Regions from separate parts of the Dyella sp. NPDC103356 genome, predicted to be linked through region 2. Evidence: predicted binding sites of a transcription regulator. Region 2 holds the regulator's gene; each other region holds the start of a gene.
What was found. The regulator sigma-54, encoded in region 2, starts transcription at its own class of promoters, with help from an activator protein. The targets are predictions, from matches to a motif close to TGGCACGNGCNTTGC.
Positions count from the first base shown of each region.

Region 1: a site for sigma-54 is predicted at 1,978-1,992, ahead of flgB (flagellar basal body rod protein FlgB). Genes of this name have one in related genera too.
Region 3: a site for sigma-54 is predicted at 1,755-1,769, ahead of ACZ6WW_RS13565 (fimbrial protein). Genes of this name have one in related genera too.
Region 4: a site for sigma-54 is predicted at 2,010-2,024, ahead of glnA (type I glutamate--ammonia ligase). Genes of this name have one in related genera too.

Region 1 covers NZ_JBVJLZ010000012.1:14,052-17,747, forward strand. Annotated here, with positions in the region: gene flgA (flagellar basal body P-ring formation chaperone FlgA) at 1-233, opposite strand, end outside; gene ACZ6WW_RS21280 (methyl-accepting chemotaxis protein) at 230-1,540, opposite strand; gene flgB (flagellar basal body rod protein FlgB) at 2,031-2,426, shown strand; gene flgC (flagellar basal body rod protein FlgC) at 2,426-2,860, shown strand; gene ACZ6WW_RS21295 (flagellar hook assembly protein FlgD) at 2,874-3,560, shown strand; gene flgE (flagellar hook protein FlgE) at 3,603-3,696, shown strand, end outside.
Region 2 covers NZ_JBVJLZ010000011.1:55,646-59,341, forward strand. Annotated here, with positions in the region: gene hprK (HPr(Ser) kinase/phosphatase) at 1-426, opposite strand, end outside; gene hpf (ribosome hibernation-promoting factor, HPF/YfiA family) at 637-960, opposite strand; gene ACZ6WW_RS20645 (RNA polymerase factor sigma-54) at 1,108-2,583, opposite strand; gene lptB (LPS export ABC transporter ATP-binding protein) at 2,754-3,473, opposite strand; gene lptA (lipopolysaccharide transport periplasmic protein LptA) at 3,477-3,696, opposite strand, start outside.
Region 3 covers NZ_JBVJLZ010000005.1:232,622-236,317, forward strand. Annotated here, with positions in the region: gene ACZ6WW_RS13555 (fimbria/pilus outer membrane usher protein) at 1-352, opposite strand, end outside; gene ACZ6WW_RS13560 (fimbrial biogenesis chaperone) at 349-1,077, opposite strand; gene ACZ6WW_RS13565 (fimbrial protein) at 1,163-1,708, opposite strand; gene ACZ6WW_RS13570 (hypothetical protein) at 1,994-2,656, shown strand; gene ACZ6WW_RS13575 (helix-turn-helix transcriptional regulator) at 2,676-2,873, shown strand; gene ACZ6WW_RS13580 (alpha/beta hydrolase) at 2,881-3,696, shown strand, end outside.
Region 4 covers NZ_JBVJLZ010000004.1:69,836-73,531, forward strand. Annotated here, with positions in the region: gene ACZ6WW_RS10280 (sensor domain-containing diguanylate cyclase) at 1-391, opposite strand, end outside; gene glnA (type I glutamate--ammonia ligase) at 554-1,963, opposite strand; gene ACZ6WW_RS10290 (undecaprenyl-diphosphate phosphatase) at 2,251-3,045, shown strand; gene thiM (hydroxyethylthiazole kinase) at 3,054-3,696, shown strand, end outside.

The sequences.
Region 1 (3,696 bases), on a different contig from region 2:
TTCAGTGGTGCGGCGCACTCGGCCAACTGCAGGCGCGAGTCGAGCTTGTCCGCTTGCACCTCCGCGCGGCTGCCCGATGCGGCGTAGTGCTGACGCAACGCATCCTCGGCGGCCTGGCGCAGACGATCCGGCGAGGAGGGCGCGGCCTGCGCCGGCATGGCGCACGCCCAGGCCGCGCCCAGCAGCGCGAACGCTGTGGCGTAGCTCAATGGGCTGCGCGGAATAAACCTCATGCAACCGCATCCGCGAGCAGCACGCCCAGTTGCTGATGAATGGTTTCGCGTTCGGCTTCGACCCGGTTGGGGTAGTCGGCCGCGCGTTGCAGATCGCCCTGGCTGATCAGGCTGACGAAGGCGCCGGCATGCGTGCTCAAGCGCTGGCCCGCGGCCATTAACTGCTCGGCGGCCGGATGGGCGGCGTGCTTTTCGGCGAGGCGTGCAAGTACATGATCGAGTACGGCAGTGTCGAACCAGCGGCGGTCGAGTGCGGCCGGTTCGTGCAAGGCCAGCTCCATCGCCTGTCGCAAGCCCTGGATCGACTCGCGCAAGCTCAAACTGAGGCCGGCCAGGGAATGCTCCGCATCCTGGTCGAGCCAACCCAGGCACAAGCGGTGCGACAACACGCAGGCGCGGTCCAGCGCCTCGGCCTGGCGACGCGCTTCGACCGTACGTTTCTGCAAGACACCGAGTGCGGCCTGCGAACCGGCGATGCGTGCGCTTTGCGAATCCGAGCTTTGTTGTACGTTTTGCAGGCGCGTCATCGCGCCATGCAAGGTCTCCGCGCCCTCACGCAATGCGCTGGCGGTGTGGGTGATGCGTTCCTGTGCGTTCTCCAGGCGGCGCATGCCTTGCTGCACGTCGCCGTCGAGCTGTTGAGAGAAATCGCCGATGGAACCGGTGACCGCTTCGATCTCGCCGGTGGCCTGGCTGGTTTTTTCGGCCAGCTGCTTCACCTCGTCGGCAACCACGGCAAAGCCCTTGCCGGCTTCGCCCGCGCGCGCGGCTTCGATCGCCGCATTCAGGGCGACCAGGTTGGTCTGATGGGCAATCTCCTGCACGCTCGCGGTGAGCTTGCGGATCTGCGCGACCTGTTCGGCCAGTTTGGCCTGGTTGCGATTCATGGCCGACAGCGCGCTGCGCAGCAGGCGCAATTGCCCATCGACTTCGTTCACCGTTGCCGCACCATGGCGGGTAGTTTCCCGGGCCTGCTCGATGCCATTGACGGTTTGCTGCAACCCCGACGAAATCCCGGCGCCCCCATCCGTCAAACGTCCGACACCGGCCCGGCTCTCGCCGGTGGCTTCTTCCAGTGCCTGGTGTTCGCGCAATAGCGCCTGCGCCGCGTTGAGCATCAGACTCTGTTGCTCTACCGCCTGCAGAGCCACCGCTGCCGGTTCGCTTGGCCTGGCCAGCGCAAGCAATGGAGCCAATGCGTCCGCCATCGCCGGATACTCGCGCGACAGACGCTCGACCTGCGCGGTATGGCCTTTGGCGGCTGCCTGAGCCAGTGCGGCGAGTTGCTTGCTGCGGATAAAACTCATGGACGAAAGCATTCCTGATGAGGGTTGTCTCCCCATAGATCGGCTGGAGACGGCGGAGCTTGAGGATGCAAGGCGTGTGCCAGGGGGCGGAGTGAGTGGAAAGGAGTGAGGAGTGAGAAGAGCCGCTATCTCCACGCCATGTCTCATGCCCTCTTAGTTGTCATTCCGGCGCAGGCCGGAATCCATTCCTCAGCACTTCCGCTTGAGAAACTCCACCTGATACGCGAGAGGCTGAGGAGTGGATTCCGGCCTGCGCCGGAATGACGAGGTAGGAGGGTATTGTTGGAAATCTGGAGACGCTAAAGCTCCCCCCCAATCCTGCCGATAACCTACCTGTCCTCTTGCGCGTCAGATTTCCGTCTCCTCAACCCTTGAGTAGACGAGAAGGCCTTCTCTGATCCAGTGCAAACCCAGCTGCCAAGCCACTTTCCAGGCCATGGCACACAACTTGCCACAGACACCTCGCGGCGACCGCCGTGGGGAGTTTGCGATGAGTCAAATCAACGACAACTTGTTCGGATTGCACACGCAAGCGCTAGGCCTTTGGCAGAAGCGTGCCGAGGTGCTGTCCGGCAACCTGGCCAATGCCGACACGCCGGACTATCTCGCGCGCGATGTGGATTTCCGCAAGGCGTTGACCCAGGCGAGTGGTAATCAGCTGCCCCTGAACGCGCCGACCGCGGGGCAGATCGATCCGAATGCCAATGCGGGTGAACAGCTCGCCTACCGTGTACCCACACAGCCGTCGATGGATGGCAACACGGTCGATACGCAGGTCGAACAGGCGCAGTTCGCCGGTAACACGGTGCACTACCAGGCCAGCCTCAGTTTCATCACGGCGCAGATTCACATGCTGCGTACCGCCATTACCGAGGGCCAGAGCTGATGTCCTCTCTCTTCAAGATTTTCGATACCGCCGGTTCGGGCATGGCGGCACAGTCGACGCGGCTCAATACCGTGGCGAGCAATCTGGCCAATGCCGACACGGTCAGCTCGACGCCCGAAGGCGCCTACCGCGCGAAGGAGCCGTTGTTTGCAACCTTGCACGACAACGCGCTCAAGGCCGGTGCGGCTGCACAGGGCGACGGCACCAGCGGCGTGCAGACCCTGGGCGTGAGCGAGAGCCAGGCCGATATTCAGTCGCGTTACGAGCCGGGCAATCCGATGGCCGACGCCAATGGTTATGTCTACGGCAGCAACGTCAATCCGATCGACGAACTGGTCAACATGATCTCGGCGTCGCGTTCGTATCAGAACAACGTCGAAGTCATGAACACGGCCAAGCAGCTGATGCTCAAGACGCTGGACGTGGGCAAGTAACGGGGAACATGAGATGACTGCCGTCAATACCAACAACACCACGAATACCACCAATAACTCGAGCAGCAGTTCGGGCGCGGGTAGTGCTGCTTCGGCCTCGATCAGCCAGGCCGATTTCCTGAAGCTGCTGACCGCGCAGCTGCAGGCGCAGGACCCGACCAATCCTATGGACAACTCGCAGTTCGTCGCGCAGCTGGCCCAGTTCAGCCAGCTGCAGGCAACACAGGATCTGGACACGAACCTGCAGTCGCTCAGCTCCAACATCAATACCTCGATGCAGACCTCGCAGGTGATCAACTCCTCGTCGCTGCTCGATCGCAACGTCCTGGTGCCGTCGACGAACATGACGCTCACCAGCGGCACGCCCGCTGGCGGTGCCGTCAATTTCACGGCAGCAGGTACGGCGACGGTGACCATCAGCGACGCAGCCGGCAACCCGATCCGGCATATCACCGTCAGCAACACCAGCGCGGGGTTGACGCAGTTTTCCTGGGACGGGAAGGACGACAACGGCAATGCGGTCTCGCCGGGTTCGTACGCGATTTCTGCCAGCACCGGCAGCGGCAGCAGCAGTTCGTTGGATACGTATGTGTCCGGCAAGGTCTCGGGCGTCGGCTTCGGTGGCGACAGCGTGGGTACCTATCTCCAAGTGACTGGCGTGGGCGGCGTGCCGCTGAGCCAGGTCGCGCAAATTCTCTGACCGAAGACGTCCGAGCGCTTCACCTTCTTGAGGAACTAACGCATGGCTCTGAATCAGGCACTCAGTGGCATCAACGCGGCGCAGGCCGATCTGAATGTCATCGCCAACAACATCTCCAACGCCAACACGGTGGGCT
Region 2 (3,696 bases):
ATGCAGGGTGATGCGTGGCGCCAGCATGCGCGCCAGGTAGTACTGCATCCAGGTCAGCAGCTCGTGGCCGCGCTTGGAGCTGATCCACAGGGGCGTATTGGTTTCTTCGGCGACTTCGCGCAGATCGGAGGGGATCGCCTGATCCTTGGTCACGATGATCGCCACCGGCTGGTAAGCGGCGATCTTGTTGATCACTTCCCAGCGCTGGCGCGAATCAAGCCCATCGAGGAAGTTGAGCTCTTCCGTGCCGATGATCTGGATCTTGTTGGGGTAAATGACGTTCAGGTAGCCGATCAGCGACGGGCGCCGGCTGATGGTGACGCCGTGTTCGAGCACGCGCGCTTCCCCACGCATGCCCGACACCCAGCGCAAGGCCATGCGTTCGTGTACGCCATCGTAGAGTTGTCGAGCGGTGAGGCGGTCCAAGCGGAGTCCCTTTGGCCGCGCGAGCGGCACCTGGCGATATTGTGCCAGTTTGGATCCGTTTGTGCCCTGCAGCACAAGGACGCGCCCCCGAAAGATACCGGGTCGCGAGGCATGGGCTGGGAGAGGACCGGGTTTTGCTCCCTCTCCCCTGGCTTGCCGGGGGAGAGGGCTGGGGTGAGGGGGCTCTTGCTCTAGCCAGCCCCCGAGAGATCAACCGTACTGCCGCTCCGCGCGTACTTCACGCTGGTGCTTGTCGCAGATCTTGTCGCGGTGTTTGCGCAATTGCGCGGTGAGCTTGTCGAACAGGACATCGATGGAGGCATACATGTCCGATTCGACGGCCTCGGCGTGGAGCACGCTGCCATTTACCGACAGATTGCCTTCGGCTTTCTGCTGCAGCTTGCTGACCGAGAGAACGATATTGAGGCTCAATATCTTTTCGTCGAGGCGGGTAAGGCGGTCGAGCTTGGCGGTAGCGTGCTCGCGCAGGGCCGGGGTGACTTCGATCTGCTGACCGCTGAGTTGGAATTGCATGTTGCGCCTCCTCATGATGCTGGCCGCGTTTCGCGGCTTGGGTTGGATGCATCCTCGGGTGTCGAGGAAACACCATCAGTCATAAGCTGGGAACATTCCTGGCGCGATCAAGTTCCCGCAAGCGCGAATTTATTTCTCACGTACCGATCAATTGGCGCGTTGGCGCTCGCTCGAACTTGGTATGCGCATGGCCTCCCGATATTTGGCAACCGTGCGACGCGCCACTTGAATGCCCTTGCGGCGCAATTCTTCGGCGATCGCCTGGTCCGATAAAGGTTTGCGTGTGTCTTCCGCGTCGACGAGTTTGCGTAGCATCGCCTGGATGGCCGTGGCCGATGCGCTGCCGCCGTCTTCGGTGGAAACACCACTGGAAAAAAAGTGCTTGAGTTCGAACGTGCCGCGCGGCGTGTGAATGTATTTGCGCGTGGTCACGCGAGAAATCGTCGATTCGTGCATGCCGACTTCTTCGGCGACTTCGCGCAGCACCAGGGGGTGCATCGCTTCGGGGCCGTAGTCGAGAAAAGCGCTCTGTCGCCGCACAATGGCTTCGGCGACCTTGAGCAAGGTTTCCGCGCGCGACTCCAGGCTCTTGATCAGCCAGCGCGCTTCTTGCAGTTGCCCGCGCATCCAACTGGCGTCTTCGCCGCGGGCCTGCGCGATCATGTTGCAATAGTGCTGGTTGAGGCCCAGGCGCGGCTGGCAATCGGGATTGAGGCTCACGCGCCAACGGCCACCGTCCTTGCGTGCGTACACGTCGGGCGCAACGTATTCGACCGGTGTCGGGTCCATCGACGCGCCAGGGCGCGGATCCAGGCTGCGGATCAGCATGGACGCGGCGGAAACCTCTTCCGGCTCGGCGCGCAGACGGCGCGCCAGCTTGCTGACGTCGTTGCGCGCGAGCAATTCGAGTTCGTTGTCGACGATGCGCAGCGCCAGTTCGATATGCGGCGTGTCGGGGTCGAACTGTTCCAGCTGCACTCGCAGGCAATCGCGCAAGTCCAGGCTTGCCACACCGGTGGGATCAAAACGCTGCAGCAGGCGGCGCACGCCGTCGACTTCGTCGAGGCTTGCCTTCAAGTCGGCGGGAATGGCGGCAGCGACGGCTTCCAGGCCTTCGCTCAGGTAACCGTCCGCATTGACCGCATCGATCAGCACCGTTGCAATGGTGCGTTGACGCGGCGTCATGTGCGTCAGATTCAGCTGCCACATCAGGTGTTCGTGCAACGTTTCCGGCGCGGCGTTTTGCGGCTCGAAGCCGTCTTCGTCGCCATTGCCGTTGTTGCGGCTGGAACTGGCGCTACCGCTGCTGGAAAAGTCGATCGGCTGATCGCCGGGGCCGTCGCTCCAGTCTGGCGCTTCGGCATCATCGCCCGGGCCGCTATCGTCGCTGCTCTTGGTGCTGGATGGCACCGGTACTTCGACCGCGTTTTCGAAGCTGCCGTCTTCGGCGTTTTCGTTGTCGGTGGATTCTTCGGAGAACTCGAGCAGCGGATTGCTCTCGGCAATCTGGCGCAGCTCGGCCTCCAGCTCCAACTGCGACAGCTGCAGCAGGCGGATAGCCTGTTGAAGTTGAGGCGTGAGCGTAAGTTGCTGATTGAGGCGAAACTGCAGTCCGGTTTTCATGCCAGCCGGGAAAAGATGAACTGGGGTCATCCTAACCCCTATAAACGGGTGCGACCATAGCCCTAGTCGCCAGGGGAGGCTAGAGCGTACAGTCGAATGTGATTTGGATCAGGGTTACGTTAAAACGTCGTGTCATGGCGGCGCACCTGCAAACCGGGCAGGTATTCGGATTACAACCGGAATTCGCGGCCCAGATAGACTTCACGCACCTTCTCGTCGGCCAGGATGTGTGCCGGCGTACCACGCGATAGCACTTCGCCATCGTTGAGAATGTAGGCTCGGTCACAGATTCCGAGTGTTTCGCGAACGTTATGATCGGTGATCAGCACGCCGATACCGCGCTCTTTCAGATGACGGACGATGCGCTGGATTTCGCCTACCGAAATCGGGTCGACGCCGGCGAACGGTTCGTCGAGCAGCATGTAACGCGGCTGCGCGGCCAAGGCGCGGGCGATTTCCACGCGTCGGCGCTCGCCGCCCGACAGGCTGATGCCTTTCTGTTCGGCGATGTGCGCGATCTTCAGCTCGTCGAGCAGGCTTTCCAGCTCGGTATTGCGCTGGCGCTGATCCAGGCCTTCGCGCAATTCCAGCACCGCCATGATGTTGTCCGACACCGTCAGGCGCCGGAACACCGAGGCTTCCTGCGGGAGATAGCCGATGCCGAGCTTGGCGCGAGCATGCATCGGCAGGCCGGTGATGTCCTGTTTGTCGAGCTTGATCAAGCCCGCATCGGCCTCGATCAGGCCGACGATCATGTAGAAGCAGGTGGTTTTGCCCGCGCCGTTCGGGCCGAGCAGACCGACGACCTCGCCTTCGCGAATCGAAAAGGCAAAGTCGCGCACGACCTGGCGGGTACGGAAACTCTTTTGCAGACCTTCAGCAGAAAGCATGGATTACGGTTGTCCCTGCGGCTTGGTCGACGTGGATTGGGCAGGCGCCGGTGCCGACGCGCTGCTCGCAGGCTTGGCCGGCGGCGTCGCCGGCTTGGCGCCCTTGTCGGTGCGCGGCTTGGGTACGAAGGTCATCGCCACGCGTCCGTCGCCACCGCTCTCGCCATTCATCTGGCTGGTCTGGGTGTTGTAGGTGAGCTTGTCGCCGTGGGCTTCGCCACGG
Region 3 (3,696 bases), on a different contig from region 2:
CGTTCGGCGTCGGCGAGGCGAAGCGCACGTCGTTGCGGCCGACCCAAGTGCCATTGAGAAAGATATCGGTGCGATAGATGCCCGGCACGATCACGGCGCCGCGCTCGAAGCGCGACAGGTCGCCCGTGTTGCGCCCGGCGCCTGGCAGCAGGTCGCGGTCGAAGCTCGCATCAGCCGTAGCGGCGGCGGCATCGGGCGTTGCGGTGGCGCCATTGGCGGCGGCCGCGGCGGCGAATGCGCCGACGCTCCAGCTGGACAGTACGCCTGCGATCACCCAGCCCAGCAAGGCACGACGACAAACGGCATAGCCGTTCGTCTCGTACTTGCCATGGCGGGTGCGCAGGTTTTTCACGGGGTGACGGCTCCCGTGAAGTCGGCGGCGGCGCCGTAGTCGTTGATGGCGGTGAAGTGGATCGTGCCGGCGGTCGGCTTCTGCGCCGCGTCATGCAGCGGCATGCGCAGATCCGACAGCGGCGCGACCATGCCGGTATCGGCGGCGGTGGTGTTGAGCGTCGCCGCGGTGACGGTGACGTAGTAAGGCGTCGGGTTGTGCGCTTCGAGCGCATAGCCCTTACCGTCCGCGACCACTTTCCAGGTCAGCTGGGACGGTGCCTTCAGCGGGTCGCCCTGCAAACCGGCCGGGCGATAAAAAAGCTTCAGGCGCGAACGCAGCGCCAGTTGCAGCAGATTCTGCCCTTCGACCTGCGGACCGGTCGGCTTCGGCGGGACTTCGAGCACATTGAGCCAGAACAGCGATTCGCGATCGGCGGGCAGTTGGTCGTGGGTGTAGACGATGCGCAGGCTCTGCTCTTTCTGAGCGTCCATGCGGAACAGCGGCGGCGTGATCAGGAAGGGCGCATCGACCGACTCGGGCGTCGAATGCACGTCGCCACGATCGATCCACGATTCGATCAGCACGGGGTGATCGTTTTCATTGGTCAGGCGCACCGTGACTTCGCCGTCCTTTGCAGGAAAGACGACGCGGGTGCCACCGATCAGCACATTGGCGTGCGCTTGCGGAGCGACGAGACACAAAGCTAGCAGGCCTGCGCTGATGGCGCCGACAAACTTCCACATGGGGGATTACCTCGTTGAATCGTGATGCCGCTTTCGCCAGCGGCATGGCGCCGGAACACCGTGTTCCGGCGCCATGATTTGCGACTTACTGATAGATCATCGAGAACTGCACGCTGGTCGACACCGAACCGGCGCCGGCGGCGGCCGTGGCGAAGTACTGGGCGTAGTAGTTCAGCGTGCCGGCGCCGCTGGCCAGGGTCACCGACTGCGAGCTCTGCGCACTGGCAGCGCCGTTCAGGGCGATCGCGCTGAAATCGTTGTTGAGCAGCTGCACTTCGACGCCGGTGGCGGTGCCGGTGGCGTTCTTCAGGTTGCCGTCGGCCATCACGGTCGGGCCCGGCTCGAAGAAGGTGGTGGCCTTGGTCAGGGCACCGCAGCCGGTCAGGGCGATGTTGAAAGCGGTACGGCCAGCGACCGAACCGGCGGCGTTCAGCGCGGTGGTCGACACGGTCGGCAGAGCGACGGCGATGGTGGCCGGGCTGTTGGCGCCATTGATCTTGCAGGTGGAGCTATTGATGGTGCCGGTGATGTTGATGGTGCCATCGACGGCGTGGGCGGCCTGCGGAGCGACAGCTGCAACAGCAAAAGCAGCGATCAGTGCGGAGGTCAGAAGCGACTTGTTGAGCAGCATGGGTGAATCTCCAGGTTGGTTGTGTGTTGTTACGAGATCGTCAAATGCAACCCGCATGCCAAACCGCCACAAATGGCTTTGTGGCGCGGTTTGCGAGGTATTTGGTGCTACGGAGGGGGTGTTTCAGAAGGGCCGAATCGGAGCCTCCCCAGGGTCCGATGGGCCAAAAATTGCCAATTGCGTCACAAATTCTGACCCATGTCCTAAAGTTTTGGCTAGGGGTGCCGAGCAGATTTCATCAAGTGTCAAGGACGCTTGACAGCAGGGCGGAGCGAGGCTAGCCTCATGTCAAGTCAGCTTGACATCTGGGGGAGTTCGATGACCAAGACCATGCTTCCGATGCGCGGTATCTACCGTCGCTACTACCGGGAATTCGTCCCGGCGATGCTGGCCTACGTGGTGATCATGCTGTTCGGCTGGCCTTACCTGCACCATGTCGACCAACCCCTGCTCAAGGCCGTGCTGGCCCTGCTTCCGGTGGTTCCGATCGCGCTGGTGATTCGCGCGATGGTGCGTCTGGTGCTGGGTAGCGACGAGCTGGAGCAGCGCACCCATCTGGTCGGCCTGGCAGTGGCTACTGCCGTGGTGGCCGTGCTCAGTCTGGCCGGCGGCTTTCTCGCCGCGGCGCATGTAGTGGACCTGGACGGCACCATTCTGATCTGGGTGTTTCCGATTCTGATGCTGACGTATTCCGCTGGGCGCAGCTGGGCCAATCGCCGCTACGGCGTGGATGGCTTCTGCATCGAAGAGACGCGCATACGCGAATGGCACTTCCTGCTCGCGGGCGGCGTGATGCTGCTCGCGGCATGGCTGGGCGACGGGCATATGAAGGATTACCAGATCGGGATGCTGGTAGGCATGGGGGCCACCTTTGTCGCCGTGGCCGTGGCGTTCGGTGTGATGCGTTGGCGTCGAGCCAGGCGCCGTTCGTCTGGGGATGGCGATTGAGGCCTAAGGAACCAGGCAGATGAATAACCACGTACGCCAGTTGCGCAGCGAACTGGGCTGGTCGCAGGCCGATCTGGCCCAGCGTCTGGACGTGTCGCGACAAACGATCAATGCGATCGAAACCGGCAAATACGATCCGAGCCTGCCCTTGGCTTTCAAGTTGGCACGCCTGTTCGGCCGAGCGATTGAGACGATATTCGAACCGGGAGAGGAGTAAGGGGCGCATGGCGATCAAGGGACGTACCGCATTACGCATCGGCGTGGTGCTTATCGGTTTGGGTGCGCTGGGGTGGAATCATTTCCATCGCGCATCGGAATCCATCGATTCGACCGCGGCCGATAGCCCGCAACCGGCACCCGCGATGGCGTCGAGTGCCAGCCAGGTTCCGGGGACGGCTGGCGACACGACATGGAAAGTCGGCACGCTGACGTTTACGTCATGCGAGCTGGAACAGCCCAATAGCGGCCTTTCCACGGCGGCGTGGTGCGCGCCGTTCGACGTCCCGGAAAACCGCGACGATCCGGCCAGCCGCAAGATCAAACTGAAACTTGCCTTGCTGCGCGCTGCCGCGCAGGTGCCGCAGCGCGACGTAGTGGTGCTGCTCGCCGGTGGCCCCGGCCAGGCCGCCACCGAATCCTGGAGCGGTGTCGCCGGTGCGCTGCAGCCTTTGCTGGCGCAGCGCAACGTGTTGCTGCTCGATCAGCGCGGTACTGGTGGCTCCAATCCGCTCGACTGCAAGCCGCCGGCTGAAACGGCGGCCAAGCACGACGAGGGCGCGTTCGATCCGGCCAAGCTGCGCGACGAAGTCACGCAATGTCTCAAGCAGCTCGAAGGCAAGGCCGATCCGCGCTACTACACCACCACCGTTGCCGCACAGGATCTCGAAGACGTGCGCAAGGCGCTGGGTTCACCAACCTTCGACCTGGTCGGCGTGTCGTACGGCACGCGTATGGCCCAGCAATATGCCGGGCACTATCCGCAGGCCGTGCGCAGCATCGTGCTCGATGGCGTGGTGCCCAATGGACTGGTGCTCGGCGAA
Region 4 (3,696 bases), on a different contig from region 2:
CGTAGAGCATGCCATCGTCAGTTCGTACCGGTGTGCTCGCATACGTGGCGATGCCCAGCTCACGCGCCGGACCGGAATCCGGCCAGCAGTTGGCTACGTCATCGGTATAAGGGCGCCCTTCTTCCAATGCGCGCTTGCACAACGTTGCCTCCCAAGGCACCGACAAGCCTTCGGGAATCTCGAGGCGATGCGTATTGCGCGCGAAGAGAATGTGCTGCACGCCGCTGGTTTCATCGATCGTGGTCAGATACGTCGACTCGAGTCCCGTGACGGTCTGCAACAATTCCAGCAACGGCCGCACCAGTTCTTCCAACGATCTGGCCTGAGCTACGGAGCTGGCGACGACACCCAGGAAATGGGCGGAAGAAGCATAGTTTTCTGAGCGCGTCATCTTGAATCTGTCGATAAGGACGGCGGCCGATAAGCCCGATGGGTTCATTTCATCTGCTGTCGGCGCAAGTTGCAATGCCCGCCCGCACACGGCTACCAAACGGGCGGTAAAAAACGAGAACGGGCGCCGAAGCGCCCGTCCTTGCGTCAAGCTTGCGAACGATCAGATCGCGTAATACATCTGGAATTCCAGCGGATGCGTGCTGGCGCGGTAGCGGGTCACTTCCTGCATCTTCAGCGCGATGTACGCGTCGATGAAGTCGTCGGTGAATACGCCGCCGGCCTTGAGGAAGTCGCGGTCCTTGTCCAACGCTTCAAGCGCAGCGTCGAGGCTGGAGCAGACCTGCGGGATGTTCTTCTCTTCTTCGGGCGGCAGATCGTAGAGATCCTTGTCGGCCGGCGCACCCGGGTCGATCTTGTTGATGATGCCATCGAGGCCGGCCATCATCAGCGCGGTGAAGGTCAGGTAGCCCGACTGCATCGGATCGGGGAAGCGCACTTCGATGCGGCGGCCCTTCGGGCTCGACACGAACGGAATGCGGCAGCTGGCCGAGCGGTTGCGTGCCGAGTAGGCGAGCATCACCGGCGCTTCGAAGCCCGGCACCAGGCGCTTGTAGCTGTTGGTGGTGGAGTTGGCGAACGCGTTGATCGCCTTGGCATGCTTGAAGATGCCGCCGATGTACCACAGCGCCGTCTGCGACAGGCCGCCGTACAGGTCGCCCGCGAACAGGTTGGTGCCGTCCTTGGACAGCGACTGGTGCACGTGCATGCCGCTGCCGTTGTCGCCGACGATCGGCTTGGGCATGAAGGTGACGGTCTTGCCGTTCTGGTGGGCGACGTTCTTGATGACGTACTTCATCGTCATCAGTTCGTCGGCCTTCTGCACCAGCGTGTTGAAGCGCACGCCGATTTCGCACTGGCCGGCATTGGCCACTTCGTGGTGATGCACTTCCACCACCTGGCCCAGCGACTCGAGCACCTTGCACATGTCAGCGCGCAGGTCGCCCAGCGAGTCGACCGGACTGACCGGGAAGTAGCCGCCCTTAACACCCGGACGGTGACCGGTGTTGTTGTTGTCGTACTTGTAGCGCGACGACCAGGCGGCTTCTTCGGAGCCAATTTCATAGAACACGCGGCCCATGTCGTTCTGCCAGCGCACCGAGTCGAAGATGAAGAACTCGGGCTCCGGGCCGAAGAAGGCGGTGTCGGCGATGCCGGTGGACTTCATATAGGCTTCGGCGCGCTTGGCGATCGAGCGCGGGTCGCGGCCGTAGGCCTGCATGGTGCTCGGCTCGAGCACGTCGCAATGCAGGACCAGCTGGGTGTGCGCGCTGAACGGATCGAGGTAGGCGGTATCCGGGTCGGGCAGCAGGACCATGTCCGACTCGTTGATGCCCTTCCAGCCCGAGATCGACGAACCGTCGAACATCTTGCCGTCTTCGAACGTCGACTCGTCGATGGCGTGGGCCGGGAAGCTGACGTGATGGTGCTTGCCGAGCATGTCGGCAAAACGCAGGTCGACGAACTCGACCTCGTGTTCCTGGATCAGGTCGAGCACTTTCTGAGCGGACATGGACGGACCTCGGGGGCTGATAAGCGGGAAAAGATGCAACGTTTTAGCAACAGCTGTGCCAGGCAGTGTAGCGCTTTTGAATCAGATAGTTAAAGCATGGTGACGGCCTATCTAGAGCATCGATAAGCACCAGGCTGGAGCGATCATTGCACCACACTGGAGCAATGAACAGTCGCCGATCATCACCCCTCCTCTGCCAGCCTCGCGCCATATAGACCACGTAAGCTATGCCGCTTCGTGTCGGGCGCAAGCCCGCCAGTCTTATCGCATAACGGAGTTGCAGCACAGTGAGCGACCTGATCAACGTCATCCTGCTCGGCATCATCGAGGGCATTACCGAATTCCTGCCCATTTCCAGCACGGGCCACCTGCTGATCGCCGAGAAGCTCGGCCTGGGCGAACGCTCGGACCTGTTCAATGTCGGCATCCAGGCGGGCGCGATCCTCGCCGTGACGTTCATCTACTGGAAGCGCATCTGGCAGCTGTTCACGCAACTGGGCGACCGCGACAACCGCGACTACCTGATGAAGCTGATCGTCGCCTTCGCGATCACCGCTGTGCTTGGCCTGATCGTGACCCATTACGGCTTCAAGCTGCCTGAGACGATTACCCCCATTGCCTGGGCGCTGCTGATCGGCGGTTTCTGGATGATCGCCGCCGAGCAGATCGCCGCGCGGCAGGTCGATCGCAAGGCCGTGACCTGGCCGGTTGCGATCCTGGTCGGCGTGGCGCAGATGGTGGCCGGCGTATTCCCGGGCACCTCGCGTTCCGGCGCGACGATCTTCACTGCCATGCTTGTGGGCACCAGCAACCGCGCGGCCGCCACCGAGTTCGCCTTCCTGGTCGGCATCCCGACCATGTACGCCGCCACCGGCTACGAGCTGCTCAAGGTGGTCAAGCATGACGGCGTTGCGCACGAGGACTGGACCGCGCTGATCGTCGGCTTCATCGTCTCGGCCATCGTCGCCTTTATCGCGGTGAAGTGGTTGCTCGGCTATATCCGCAGCCATCGTTTCACCGCATTTGCGGTGTACCGCATCGTGCTGGGCCTGGCATTGCTGCTGTTCATGCGCGGCGCCTGAGCCATTCCATGAGCGACATGTCCTATCCCCTGGCAACCATGGCCACCGCGCTGCGCACGGTGCGCGAGCGCGCGCCGCTCGTGCAGTGCATCACCAACTTCGTGGCGATGAACATGGCTGCCAACGCGATGCTGGCGATCGGCGCCTCGCCGGCGATGGTGCATGCCGAAGAAGAAGCCGGTGAATTTGCCGCCTTCGCCGACGCGTTGACCGTGAACATCGGCACGCTCTCGTCGGACTGGCTGGCCGGCATGCTGGCCGCGGCAGCGTCCGCGCGACAGGCCGGCAAGCCATGGGTGCTCGATCCGGTGGCGCATCAGGCCACGGCGTTCCGACGCCAGGCCCTCATGCGCCTGCTTGAACATCGTCCGGCCGTGATACGCAGCAATGCCTCCGAGATGCTCGCCTTGAGTGGCAGCGCCAGTCGCGCGCAGGGCGTGGACAGCCGCGACGCGGTGGAAGCGGCCGAAGCTGGCGCCATGCGTTTTGCGCGCGAGCAAGGCACCGTCGTCGCCGTCACCGGCGAGGTCGACTTTCTTACCGATGGCGAACGCAGCCTGCGCTTTGCCGGCGGCTCGCCCTGGATGCCGCGCGTGACCGCCATGGGCTGCACGCAGACCTGCGTGATGGGTGCGATGCTGGCCGTGTTGC